Regions from separate parts of the Amycolatopsis sp. NPDC004747 genome, predicted to be linked through region 2. Evidence: riboswitches for the same ligand, from Rfam matches in the RefSeq annotation. Region 2 holds a riboswitch; each other region holds the start of a gene.
The links. Region 2 has a riboswitch for S-adenosylmethionine ahead of ACWEGE_RS23045 (methionine ABC transporter ATP-binding protein). Riboswitches for the same ligand answer to the same signal wherever they lie in the genome.

Region 1 (4,470 bases), on a different contig from region 2:
GAGTGCGGTGGCGTTCACGGGACCCCTTCGGGTTTTCGCGCGCGAAAACCGGGTCCTCCAGGCTTTTGCCCCGTCAGATGAACGACCGGCCGTCCGGGCCCGCCGATGGTGCCGCTCGGACCAGACCCACCGGCCCTGGTTGTGGGGTGCTTGTCGTGCTTGTCGTGCTTGTCGTGCGGACTGCTCGGACCGGCGGCGGAACCCTAGGCACTGCCGTCACCCACGGTACTCCCGGCTCCGGGCGCGGGTGGCCGGGCTGTTAGAGTGGTCGCTCGCTGCCCGTGCGGCATTCCGTCATGGAGGAAACCCGGTTCGCCCGGGGCCACTTGAGCGCGGCGGCGATCTCACCGAGTGAAACAGGAGTTGCCCTATGGCCAACATCAAGTCGCAGATCAAGCGCATCACGACGAACGAGAAGGCGCGTCAGCGCAACCAGGCGATCCGGTCCTCGGTGAAGACCGCGATCCGCAAGGTCCGCGAGGCCGCCGAGGCCGGCGACAAGGCCAAGGCCGCCGAGCTGCAGCGCGACGCCGCCCAGAAGCTGGACAAGGCCGTCTCGAAGGGCGTCATCCACGCCAACCAGGCCGCCAACAAGAAGTCGGCGCTGGCCAAGCGCGTCAACGCGCTCTGAGCTGGTTGATTTCTGGGAAGGCCCCGGCTTCGGCCGGGGCCTTCTTCATGTCCTGGGCACGGCTCGGAGCAGCGCGGCCGGCGCGACGCGGCTGTGGCTGAGCGGCAGGCGGCTGGCGGGGCGGCAGCCGGAGCCGCGCGGCTTGCGGCTGGCGGCTGGCGGCTGGCGGCTGGCGGCCGGAGTCGCACGGCTTGCGGCCGGCGCGGCTGGCGGCCTGAGCGGCACGGCTTACGGCCGGCGCGGCCAGGAACAGCCACCGGCGCGCGGCGGGCGCGGCATCCAGCGCGGCGCCAGCCGCGAACAGCCGCCTGCAGCCGGAGCGGCGCGGCCCGCGGCCAGAGCGCGGCGTGACCGGCGGCCAGCGCGGAGCTACTGGCGGCCGTGAGCCCGGTGCTCACCAAGCGGGCCGCGAGGTGCTCGAACTCGTGCGAGCATCCCGTGAGTCGCTCGTGCGTTCGCGGAGCGATTCGGGCGCGCCCCGGCGGCTCGGCGGCGTTGGGCAGCGATCAGCGGTCGCCCTTTGCCGCCGCCACCTCGAGGACCGCTCGCTCCAGCGCGTAGCCCGGGTCCGCCGCCACGCCCTTGACCTCGGCGTTCAGCCGCGCGACCACGCGCATCGCCGTCGCGAGGCCGTCGGGGTTCCAGCCGCGGGACTGCCCCTGGGCCTTGCGGATCTTCCACGGCGGCATGCCCAGCTCGCCCGCCATCTGGTTCGGGTTGCCGCGGCCGGCGCCGGAGACCCGGGCGATCGTGCGGACCGCGTCCGCCAGCGCGTCGGCGACCAGGACGTGCGGGACGCCCAGCTGCATCGCCCAGCGCAGCGACTCCAGCGCCGCCGCGCGGTCGCCGCTGACCGCCTTTTCCGCGACCGCGAAGCCGGTCACGTCGGCGCGGCCGCGGTGGTAGCGGCGGACCGCGTCGGCGTCGACCGCGCCGCCCGTGTCCGCGACCAGCTGCGTCGCCGCCGAAGAGAGTTCGCGCAGGTCGGAGCCCACGGCGTCGAGCAGGGCGGCGACCCCCGCCGGGTCGATCTTGCCGCTCACCCGGCGCACCTCGTGGCGCACGAACTGCTCTCGCTCGGCCGGCTTGGTGAGCTTCGGGCACTCCGTGACCTCGGCGCCGGCCTTCTTCAGCACCGCCGGCAGCGACTTGCCCGCCTTGCTGCGGCCGCCGCCGGTGTGCACGACGATTAGCACGACCCCCTCGGCCGGGTCCTTCAGGTAAGCCGCGACGGCGTCGGCCAGCTCCTGCGAGATGTCCTGCGCCGACTCGAGGACGATCACCCGGCCTTCGCTGAACAGCGACGGGCTGACCAGTTCGGCCAGCTCGGGGGCTGTGAGATCGGACACCCGGACCCGGGTCAGCTCCGCGGTCGCGTCCATCGCGCGGGCGGCGGCGAGCGTCTCGCGGACGGCCCGCTCGATCAGCAGTTCTTCCTCCCCCAGCACCAGCTGCAGCGGGGCCGGGGCGGTGGCTTGCGCGGTCACCCGTGAATCCTCTCACTTGCGCTCTTGTGCGCCCGCTCCGGTGATGTCGAGCGGCCACCATGGCACGGGCCGAGCGCGATGTCGTACGGTGTAGCCGAGGCAGCCCGCACCGGAAGATCCGGAGTGCGCGGCACCGACAACCGAATACCGCTCATCCAGAGGGGCAGAGGGAACGGCCCGACGAAGCCCCGGCAACCGGCGTACAGCCTGTCATCCCGCGATCGCGGGATAGCTGACGACCACGGTGCCAATTCCGGCCCGCTTCGGCGGGGCAGATGAGGAAAGGAACCTCGCGATGACCGCCACCCTCGGCACGACCTCCACCACGAAGACCCCGGATCTCGGTCCGGCCGTCGAGCTGGTGTCGAAGGAAGAGGGCCACCGGCAGCCGCTCGCTCCGGAGTTCGTCTCCGCCGAAGACTTCTCGCCGCTCGAGGTCGCCTACGACTTCGGCCGTGTCCGCCGCGAGGACATCGAGGCGGGTCCCAAGAACATCTGGCGCTACAAGAAGCTCCTTCCGGTTCCGTCCAACGTCGAAGAGATCCCGAACACCGAGCCGGGCGCGACGCGGCTGGTCCGCGCCGACCGCCTCGCCAAGGAGCTCGGCCTCAAGCGCGTGTGGGTCAAGGACGACACCGGCAACCCGACGCACTCGTTCAAGGACCGCGTCGTCGCCGTCGCGCTGGCGGCGGCCCGCGAGTTCGGGTTCGAGGTGCTCGCGTGTCCGTCGACCGGCAACCTGGCCAACGCGACGGCCGCCGCGGCCGCCCGCGCCGGCTGGCGGTCGGTCGTGCTGATCCCCAAGACCCTCGAGCGCGCCAAGATCCTCACCACCGCGGTGTACGACGGCGACCTCCTCGCCATCGACGGCAACTACGACGACGTCAACCGCCTTGCCACCGAGCTCGCCGGCGAACACCCGAAGTGGGCGTTCGTCAACGTGAACGTCCGGCCGTACTACTCGGAGGGCTCGAAGACGCTGGCCTTCGAGGTCGCCGAGCAGCTCGGCTGGCGCATCCCGCCGCAGATCGTCGTCCCGATCGCCTCCGGTTCGCAGCTGACCAAGGTGGACAAGGGTTTCCGCGAGCTGGGTCAGCTCGGTCTCGTGGAAGCCAGCCCGTACAAGGTGTTCGGCGCGCAGGCCACCGGCTGCTCGCCGGTGTCGGCGGCGTTCCGCGAGGGCCACGACGTGGTCCAGCCGGTGAAGCCGGACACGATCGCCCGCTCGCTGGCCATCGGCAACCCGGCCGACGGCCCGTACGTGCTCGACATCGTCAACCGCACCGGCGGCGCGATCGAGGACGTCTCCGACGAAGAGGTCGTCGAGGGCATCCGCCTGCTGGCCCGCACCGAAGGCATCTTCACCGAGACGGCCGGCGGGGTGACCGTCGCCACGGCGAAGAAGCTGGTCGAGACGGGCAAGCTGGACCCGGACGCCGAGACGGTTCTGCTGATCACCGGCGACGGCCTCAAGACCCTCGACGCGATCGAGAACCACGTCGGCCCCAAGGCGACGCTGCCGCCCTCGGCCGCGGCCGTGAACGAGGCTCTGGGTTACTGAGCTCCCGTCCGGGGCGGGCACTTCGGCCCGCCCCGGACGCTCAGCGGTCGCCCACGATTCGGTGGTGGTCGCGGACCAGCCACGCAGATCGCGCCCACCGCGGCACCTCCGGCGAGACAGCCCGCGGAGTTGCCGACCGCGTTGCCTACGACGGTCTTCGCCGTTCCCAGGCTTGGCCGGCCGTCACCGGCGAGGTGGGCCGCGGGGCTCGCCTCGGCGGGATATTGCCGTTCCGGTGACCACCGCCGTGTCGCCATCCAGGTCAGTGCGGGTGACTCGTGCGCCGAGAGCCGCTAGTGTGTCCATTGTGGACTTACTGGGGTGTCCGTACGTGTTTCCCGCGCCCACGCTGACCAATGCCACCCGTGGGGCCACTGCCGCGAGGAACGCCGGCAGCGAATACCTGCTTCCGTGGTGCGGGACTTTCAACACCTCCGCCTTCAGATCTCCGATGTCGGCCAGCAGGTCCGCCTGGGCCGCCAGTTCCACGTCGCCGGTCAGCAGGACCCGGCCTGCCGTGGTCTCCGCGCGCAGCACCACCGAGCTGTTGTTGATCGTCGTGCCGTCCTGTGGCCCGTCCTGCCTCGCCGGTACGTAGCGGGGGCCCAGTACGTCGATGGCCAGGCCCGGCCAGGCCAGCCGTTCGCCCGGGTTCAGCTCCACCAGCGGCACCGCCCGCCGCGCGGCCTCGGCGGCGACCTGCCGCCACGCCCAGCCCGGTGACCGCCCGGGGCCGACGGCGATCGCGCCGACCGCGCGGCCGTCGAAGACCGAGGCGAGCCCGCCGATGT
Region 2 (4,470 bases):
GGCGCCGGACAGCTCGGCCGCGACCTCCACCGCCGACTGCGCGTCTTCGCAGAGGAACGCGCACGTCGGACCCGAGCCGGACACCGTGCCCGCGAGCGCGCCCGCGTTGACGCCCGCCCGGAGCGTGCGGCGCAGGTCGGGCCGCAGCGAAACCGCCGCCGCCTGGAGATCGTTGCCCAGCAGCAGAGCCAGCTGGCGCGGGTCGCCCGAGGCCAGCGCCTCGACGACCGGCGTGTGCGAGCCGATCCGGGGCGGGTTGCCCGCCGCGCGGAGGCGGTCCAGCTCGCCGAACACCTTCGGCGTCGAGAGCCCCTCGGCGGCGAAGGCCAGCACCCAGTGGAACGTGTGCCGCGAGAGCACCGGGACCAGCTGCTCGCCGCGGCCGGTGCCCAGCGCGGTGCCGCCGTAGAGCGCGAACGGGACGTCGCTGCCCAGGCCGGCGGCGATCTCCGCCAGCTCGTCGCGCGTGACGTCGAGGTTCCAGAGCGAAGCCAGCCCGACCAGCGTCGCCGCCGCGTCGGCGCTGCCGCCCGCCATGCCGCCGGCGACCGGGATGCCCTTGCGCAGCACCACCCGGACCTTCGGCTCGCCGGTGCGCCCGACGTGCGCGGCCAGCGCCTCGACCGCGCGCCAGGCCAGGTTCTCGGGGCCGGTCGGGACCGAGCCCTCCCCTTCGCCGTAGACCTCGATGCCGGGCTCTTCGGTGACCGCGACGGTCACCTCGTCGGTCAGCGACAGCGCCTGGAACACGGTGACCAGCTCGTGGTAACCGTCTTCGCGCAGGTCGTCGACCGACAGGTGCAGGTTGACCTTGGCCGGGACCCGGACGGTGACTGGGGGCGGAACTACGGCGAGCACCCGACCAGCCTACGTGCCCGCGGGAACGCCCCGATGCGACGTGCGCATCGGGGCGTCCTGTGACAAGCGGGGCTTCGCCCCGGGCCGGGGGCTCCGCCACCCGGAACCCCCGGAAGACAGTGGATCAGGCAGCCGCGACACCCTGCGGGCCACGCGCGGTGTGCGTGACGTGGCCACCGCGCTCGGCGACCCAGGCCAGCGCCGCGTCGGCCCGCTCGCCGCGGACACCCAGGCGGAACCGGCCGACCGGCGTGTCGCCGATCCGGGTCAGGCCGCCGCCGATGGTGGCGAACTCGACGTCGAACCGGCCCGCCGCCTCGGGCAGCAGCGCACCCACCGAGGCGAAGCCGACCAGCACGACGTCGGCCGAGCGGTCGTAGCGCGCCGCCTGCGCGCGCGTGGTCTCGATGGCGGGCAGCAGCGCCTGCGCGGTGCGGCTGGCCGGGTTCGAGATCAGGTCGAGCACCGTGCCGCGCTCGACGACCGTGCCGTCCTCCAGCACCGCGACGTCGTCGCAGACCCGGCGGACCACGCCCGCGTCCGGCGTCGTGACGACGACCGTGGTGCCCAGCTCCGAACGGGCCCGGTCGAGGACGGCCAGCACCGCGCCGGCCTCCTCCGGGTCGACCCCGGCGGTCGGGTCGTCGGCCAGCAGCACGGCCGGGGCCGCCGCCAGCGCCTTCGCGACCGCGACGCGGCGGAGCTGACCGGCGGTCAGCTCCTCGGGGCGCTGCGCGGCGCGCTGGGTCAGGCCGACGAGGTCGAGCAGCGAGCCGACCCGGCTGCGGCGCTGCGGGCCGTCGACGCCGAGCTGCTCGAGCGGCGAGGCGATGTTGCCGGCGATGGTGCGTTCGGCGATCAGCTCCGGCTTCGTGGAGACGACGCCGAGCTGACGGCGGATTTCGCGGAGGCGACGGCCGTCGAGGGTGCCGGTGTTGAGGCCGTCGAGGCGGACGACGCCGCGGTCGGGGCGCTCCTGCAGCGCGATGCACCGGGCCAGGACGGACTTGCCCGACCCGGCGGGACCGACCACGCCGAAGAGCGAGCCTGCCTGGACGTCGACACTCACGTCCCGCAGGGCGATGACCGAGTTTCCGTTGGTGGCAAAGGTTTTGGACAGGTTTTCGACGGTGATCACGAAGGCTCCAGAAAACGGGGCGCCGCCCCCATGGGCGCGCCCGGCCGCAAGCGAAGGTCCGTCCGTTGTGGACGGTGCATGAAGAAGAGGTGGACCGGCTCGGACTAGCTCAGCTGGAGCGTCGACACGCGGTCACGGAGCGGCGGCCTTCGTCGACTACTCGACGCCTGGTCAGGAGCAGGGGGCGAGCTACCCTCTTCATCGAAAACGGCCTCCATCGGTCCTGGCGGTAGCACCTGCCCTGTGGAGGGTGGTTGCTGCGACTTCGGCGAGCCAGGTCTCTCAGTCGCTCGGGATGGACGTACTGAGTAAAACCGATCCCGAGGAGCGAACGCAAGCCCGTTGGCCCAGATCACACGACTGGCGGTGTCCGAATCGCGAGATCAGGACCGGTGGAGGCGTGTTTTCACGGCTCGACTGTGGAGTCGCCAACGCGCGCGGCGATCCGGGCGAAGTCGTGCACGTCCAGCTGCTCACCGCGGGTCTTGGGGTCGATCCCGGCGGCGGTGAGGAGTTCGCCGGCCCGCTCGGCCGAGCCCGCCCAGCCCGCGAGCGCGGCCCGGAGCGTCTTCCTGCGTTGTGAGAAGGCGGCGTCCACCAGGCCGAAGAGGCGGTCCCGGTCGTCGGACGCCGTCGAGTCCGCACGCTCGAAGGCGACGAGCGCGGAATCGACGTTCGGCACCGGCCAGAACACCGAGCGTGGCACGGCGGCGACCTTGCGTGCGGGGCCGTACCAGGCGAGCTTGACGCTCGGCACGCCGTAGATCCGGCTGCCGGGTCCGGCGGCCATCCGGTCGGCCACCTCGGTCTGCACCATGACCAGCCCGGTCCGCAGCGACGGCACCTCGGCCAGCAGGTGCAGCACGACGGGTACGGCGACGTTGTAGGGCAGGTTGGCGACGAGGGCGGTCGGCTCGCCCAGTTCCTCGCGGGTGACGCGCAGGGCGTCGGCGCCGACGACGGTCAGCCGGTCCGCGGCCTCGGGCCCGCGTTCGGCGACGGTCTTGGGCAGCCGTTCGGCGAGCTTGGGATCGATCTCGACGGCGACGACCCGCGCGCCGGTGGCCAGCAGCCCGAGGGTCAGCGACCCGAGCCCGGGCCCGACCTCGAGGACGACGTCGTCCGCGGTGACGTTCGCGAGCTCGACGATCCGCCGCACGGTGTTGGGATCGTGCACGAAGTTCTGCCCGAGCTTCTTGGTCGGCCGCACGTCGAGTTCGGCCGCCAGCCCGCGGATTTCGGCCGGTCCCAGCAGTTCAACCACCGGAGGAGCTTACTTGAACCCGGAACCGGCGTGATCAGCGGCGGATCTCGCGTGATCGAGGGCGGATCTCGCGTGATTGGGAGGGCATCTCGCGTGATTGGAGGGTCGACACGCGTGATTGGAGGGACGATACGGCGAGGTGGGGCGGATCCGGCGTGTCGACTCCTTGATCACGCGAGTTGACTCCCCAATCACGCGTGATGTCTCTTGGCGCACGCGAAGCGGCCCCCGTCCGGGGTGGACGGGGGCCGGTTCGTGGAATGCGTCAGGCCTTCTTGCCGCAGACCGGCCAGGCGCTGTAGCTGCCGCCACGGCCTGCCTTGACCTTCTCGGCGATCGCGATCTGCTGCTCGCGCGTGGCCTGGTTCGGCAGCGCGGCGTACTCGTCGCCGCCGTAGGCGTCCCAGGTGCGCTTGTCGAACTGGAGGCCGCCGTAGTAGCCGTTGCCGGTGTTGATGGCCCAGTTGCCGCCCGACTCGCACTGCGCGATGCGGTCCCACGCGGAGCCGTCGCCGATGTCCGGGTTCGGGGCCTGCTTGGTGCCGACGTGGACGATCTTCGGCTTCGGCTGGGTGAGGACCTTCTCGGAGATGCTCTCCCGGCCGACCTCCTTGCCGTTCTTCTGCGTGACCTTGTAGGTCACTTCCTTCTCACCGGGCGTGCCGGGGTCCTCGACCTGCGTCTTGCCCTTGGCCAGGTCCGGGTCGTCGACGCGCTGCTCGGGCGGGTCGATGGACTCCTTCTGGACGACCGTCGAGACGCCGGTGCGGCTGATGTGCACCTCGGCGCCGTCGGTCAGCTTGACGTCCAGGCCGCCCTCGGCCTGGTCCTCCGGGCCCAGGGTGAGCTTGTACTCGCCCAGGAACTCCTTCGTCGTGACCGCGGTGGTCTTGACCTGCTTCGGCGCGTTGCCGCCGTCGTACAGGGTGATGTTCTTCAGGGTCTTGATCTCGACGGTGGCGCCCTCCAGGGGCAGCTCACCGCTCTTCGGCATCGACATCCACGTGCCGGGCTTGTCCATCTCGGCCATGCCGAGCTGGGACAGCGCGTCGCCGAGGTGGGTCGCGCGGACCCAGGAGGTGTGCTCCGCGCCGTCGACGATCATCTTCAGCTGGCGGCCGCGCTCGAGCTTGATGACGCCGCCGTCGCCGACCTCAGCCTGCGGGGACGGGGAGAGCGAGTCGTGCGCACCGACGGACAGGCCCGCGTC
Region 3 (4,470 bases), on a different contig from region 2:
CGGCCGTCCAGCTGGCCGCCAAGTTCCTCAAGGCCCTCTGACCCACGGACCCGGAGGGCCGGCCGGCGTGTCGTCCGGCTGGGTACGCGTGTCGTCCGTCCAGGTGCGCGTGTCGTCCGGTGGAGGCGATGGTTCGGGCGTCGCCGAAGGGTGCTGGTCGTAGCGTGGGGGCATGGAGACGATCGCGCTGGCCGAGGTGGCCGCGGTGCTGGCCGACCCGAGCCGGGCCACCATGTGCCTCGTGCTGCTGGACGGGCGGGCCTGGACCGTCGGCGAGCTCGCGAAAGCGGCCGGGATCGCGCTCTCGACGGCCAGCGAGCACGTCAGCCGGCTGGCCGGGGCCGGCTTCGTCGCCCGCGTCAAGCAGGGGCGGGCCAGCTACGTCCGGATCGCCGACCCGCGCGTGGCCGAGCTGATCGAACACCTCGCCCAGCACGCAGTGACCTCCGGGGCTTCGCCCCGGGCCGGGGGCTCCGCCACCCGGAGCCCCCGGAAAGCTGCCGGACACCAACCGGTGGCCGGCCTCAGGGCGTCGCTGAGAGCGCGACGGCTCGGGTTCGCCCGGACCTGCTACGACCACCTCGCCGGCGAGCTCGGCGTCGCCCTGCGTGAAGGCATGCTCGGCGCCGGCCTGGTCGACACCGCCGACGGGCTGGCGCTGACCCCGCACGGGCGGGCCGTGCTGGCGGACCTCGGCGTGCCGGTCGCCCCCGGGCGGCGGCCGCTGCTGCGTGACTGTCTGGATTGGACGGAGCGCCGCGACCACCTCGCCGGTGCCCTGCCCGCGGCGCTGCTCGACCGGGCGGTCGAGGCCGGCTGGGTGGCCAGGGACGGCCACCGGGCGGTCAAGGTGCTGCCGGCGGCGGGGGCGCCGTTCGCTGCCCTCGGTGTCGATCTCGACGCGCTCGGTGGTGTCCGGGCGCCTTAACACACCGCGTGACCGACGCCGGGCAGCGGTACACGAACGAGTTAACCCGCACGCCTCACTATTCTGAGGGCCCACGGCACTCGGGAGGAGGCGGTATGGACCGGCTTCCCGTGCTGCTCGGCGTCGGCGGCGTCGTGCTCCTCGCCTCCGTGCTGGCCGTGCGCGTGTCGATCCGGCTCGGCCTGCCCTCGCTGCTGCTGTACCTGGGGATCGGCGTGCTGCTGGGCGAAGCCGGTTTCGGCATCCGGTTCGACAGCCCCGAACTCACCCAGTCGCTCGGCCTCGCCGCGCTCGTCATGATCCTCGCCGAAGGCGGGCTGACCACCCGGTGGTCGGCGGTCAAACCGGCGCTGGGCCGCGGAATCGCACTGTCCACAGTGTCCGTGGTGGTGAGCGTCGCGGCCACCGGCGCGGCCCTGCACTGGCTGCTCGGCCTCGACTGGCGACTGGCGCTGCTGTGGGGCGCGGTGCTCGCCTCGACCGACGCGGCCGCGGTGTTTTCGGTGCTGCGCACGGCCGGGATCGGTCACCGGCTCACCGGGGCGCTCGAACTCGAGTCGGGCATCAACGACGCGCCCGCCTACATCGCCGTCGTGGTGCTCGCCGAAGGCACCACTGTGGACTGGACGCTGCCGCTGCTGGTGGTCTACGAGCTGACGGCGGGCCTGGCCATCGGGCTCGCCTTCGGCTGGCTCGGCGGGCTCGCGCTGCGGCGGGCCGCGCTGCCGGCGACCGGCCTCTACCCGGTGGCCACGGTCGCGGCGTGCGTCGTGGCGTACTCGTCCGGGCAGCTGCTGCACGCGTCCGGGCTGCTGGCCACCTACGTCGCCGCGCTGGTGCTCGGCAATTCACGGCTGCCGCACCGGTCGGACACGCTGTCCTTCGCCGAGGGCCTGGGCTGGCTGGCGCAGATCGGCCTGTTCGTGCTGCTCGGGCTGTTCGCCTCGCCGGGCCGGCTGCTGGACGCGATCGTGCCGGGCCTGGTCGCCGGCGCGGTCGTGCTGCTGCTGGCGCGGCCGCTCTCGGTGCTGCTGGCGATGCTGCCGTTCCGGCTGCCGTGGCGGGAGCAGGCGTTCCTCTCCTGGGCCGGGCTGCGCGGGGCCGTGCCGATCGTGCTCGCCATGATCCCGCTGTCCCAGGGCCTGCCGGGCGCCCAGCGGCTGGTCGACGCGGTGTTCGTGCTGGTCATCGTGCTGACGCTGGTGCAGGGGGCGACCCTCGGCCCGCTCGCGCACCGGCTCGGGCTGGCCAAGAAGTCCGAGGCGCACGAAATCGAGGTCGACTCCGCGCCGCTGGACGAGCTGGGTGCCGAACTGCTGCAGGTCCGGATCCAGCCGGGGTCGAAGCTGCACGGCGTGTACCTGTCCGAGCTGCGGCTGCCCGTCGGGGCGACGATCAGCCTGGTGGTCCGCGCGGGCGCCGGCTTCACGCCGCAGAAGACCAGCCGGCTGCAGGAGAACGACCAGCTGCTGGTCGTCACGACGAGCGCCGTCCGCGACGCCGTCGAACGCCGGTTGCGCGCCGTCGACCGGGCCGGGCGCCTGGCTCGCTGGAAGGGCGAGTCCGGCCGCTGACGTGAGCGCCGTCTCAGAATGTGAGGCGAGGGTTGGCTGCCGGCCGCGTTCTCGGTTACCTTCTGACCCAGGTCATGAGTGCCAGCGCGAAGCCCCGGCTTGCTGGCCGGCAACCCTCCTACCGCGGTGGGGTGCCCCGGGTGAAGACCGGGCCGGTCGCGCCGTGCGACGGGCAAGCGCGGGCCCCTCGCCGGGGTCCCCCGGATCGCCGAGGAGGCACCCCGATGACTCTCGCCATCGACCGCACCCAGCTCGAAGCAACCCGGGCCGTTCCCACCGTCGCGGGGGCGTCGCTGCGGGTTCCGCTGGTGACCGGCGGGGACATCGGCTACGCCAACCTCGACCACGCCGCGAGCGCCCCCTGCCTCGACGCCGTCCGCGCGAAGGTCGACGAGTTCCTGCCCTGGTACGCCAGCGTCCACCGCGGCGCCGGCTTCGCCTCGCAGGTCTCCACCAAGCTCTACGAACGCACCCGCGACGTCCTGCGCCGCTTCGTCGACGCGCGGCGGACCGACACCGTCGTCTTCACCCGCAACACCACCGACTCCTTCAACCTGCTCGCCCGCAGCCTGCCGCGGCACACCACGGTGATCGTGTTCGACACCGAGCACCACGCCGCGCTCCTGCCGTGGCAAGGCCCGAACGTCCGGCGGCTGCCGACCCCGCGCACCCGCCTCGCCGCGGTGTCCGCTGTGGACGAAGCGCTCGCCGGCGCCCCGCAGGGACCGCGGCTGGTCGTCGTCACCGGGGCGTCCAATGTGACCGGTGAGCTGCTGCCGGTCGCCGAAATCGCCGCGGTGGCGCGGAAACACGGTGCCCGCGTCGCCCTCGACGCCGCCCAGCTGGCCCCGCACCGGCGGATCTCGATCAAGGAACTGGACGTCGACTACGTCGCCCTCTCCGGCCACAAGCTCTACGCCCCCTTCGGCGCGGGCGCGCTGATCGGCCGCGCCGACTGGCTGCGCGCGGCCCGCCCATACCTGGCCGGCGGCGGCGCGACCAAGCTCGTCACCGAAGACGCCGTCGTCTGGAACACCGGGCCGGAGCGCCACGAAGCCGGTTCGCCCAACACGGTCGGCGTGTACGCGCTCGGCGTCGCGTGCGAAACCCTGAGCGCGAGCTGGGACGCCGTCGTGGCGCACGAGCAGGCGCTGCTCGCCCGGCTGCGCAAGGGCCTCGAGAGCATCCCGGGCTGCGCCGAGCTGCGGCTGTTCGACGCGCCGGTCGACCGGGTCGGCACGGTCAGCTTCGTCGTCGACGGCTTCGACCCCGGCTGGCTGGCCGCGGTGCTGTCCGCCGAGTACGGCATCGGCGTCCGCGACGGCGCCTTCTGCGCCCACATCGCGGCCCGGCGGCTGATCGGCGTCACGGGCGGCGAGGGGCAGCAGGCGGTCCGCGTCAGCCTCGGCCTCGGCAGCACCGAGGAACACGTCGACCGCGTGCTCCTGGCGCTGCGGCAGATCGTCGCCCGCGGCGCACGCTGGGAGTACGCGAAGGTGGACGGCCGCTGGGCGCCGGTCGGCGACCCGCGGGAGCTGCCGCCGTTCTGCTGAGCGCTAGCCTGGACCGATGGGGAGAGGGCCGCGTTTCTGGTTTCCGCTGGCACTGCTGGGGTTCGCCGAGATCGGCCTGGCCGTGGCGCACCTGCTGGCGCGCCGCAGCGGGGCCGAAGACCAATCCGCGAACCTGCTGCTCCGGCCCGTGGTCCCGGCCGGTGCGACCTGGTACAGCCAGGCCGAGTTCCGGCCACTGGACGAGTTCTTCGAGCTCGGGCGGGGGCTGCCGGTGGGGCCCGCCTGGCTGGTCGCACTCGGTGTCGTGGTCCTCGGCACGGCGGTCTGGTACGCGCTCGCCCGGCGGCCCGGCCGGCTGGGGTGGTTCGTCCTCGGCACGGCCGGCGCGCTGCTCGCCGTCCGCTGCTCGACCTGGTCGGGTCGTGGCAGTTCCGGATCGACGACAACCTGCGCG

Region 1: another riboswitch for S-adenosylmethionine. It lies ahead of thrC (threonine synthase); the one in region 2 lies ahead of ACWEGE_RS23045 (methionine ABC transporter ATP-binding protein).
Region 3: another riboswitch for S-adenosylmethionine. It lies ahead of ACWEGE_RS44715 (aminotransferase class V-fold PLP-dependent enzyme); the one in region 2 lies ahead of ACWEGE_RS23045 (methionine ABC transporter ATP-binding protein).

The regions. Positions count from the first base shown of each region.
Region 1 covers NZ_JBSGBQ010000008.1:56,479-60,948, forward strand. The annotation lists gene ACWEGE_RS15035 (DMT family transporter) at 1-18, opposite strand, end outside; gene rpsT (30S ribosomal protein S20) at 371-631, shown strand; gene holA (DNA polymerase III subunit delta) at 1,138-2,118, opposite strand; SAM riboswitch class I at 2,267-2,400, shown strand; gene thrC (threonine synthase) at 2,414-3,679, shown strand; gene ACWEGE_RS15055 (ComEC/Rec2 family competence protein) at 3,863-4,470, opposite strand, start outside.
Region 2 covers NZ_JBSGBQ010000013.1:232,994-237,463, forward strand. The annotation lists gene ACWEGE_RS23040 (4-(cytidine 5'-diphospho)-2-C-methyl-D-erythritol kinase) at 1-858, opposite strand, end outside; gene ACWEGE_RS23045 (methionine ABC transporter ATP-binding protein) at 983-1,996, opposite strand; SAM riboswitch class I at 2,208-2,298, opposite strand; gene rsmA (16S rRNA (adenine(1518)-N(6)/adenine(1519)-N(6))-dimethyltransferase RsmA) at 2,403-3,260, opposite strand; gene ACWEGE_RS23055 (transglycosylase family protein) at 3,526-4,470, opposite strand, start outside.
Region 3 covers NZ_JBSGBQ010000053.1:21,529-25,998, forward strand. The annotation lists gene ACWEGE_RS44700 (penicillin-binding transpeptidase domain-containing protein) at 1-41, shown strand, start outside; gene ACWEGE_RS44705 (ArsR/SmtB family transcription factor) at 173-928, shown strand; gene ACWEGE_RS44710 (potassium/proton antiporter) at 1,024-2,502, shown strand; SAM riboswitch class IV at 2,573-2,687, shown strand; gene ACWEGE_RS44715 (aminotransferase class V-fold PLP-dependent enzyme) at 2,727-4,055, shown strand; gene ACWEGE_RS44720 (hypothetical protein) at 4,377-4,470, shown strand, end outside.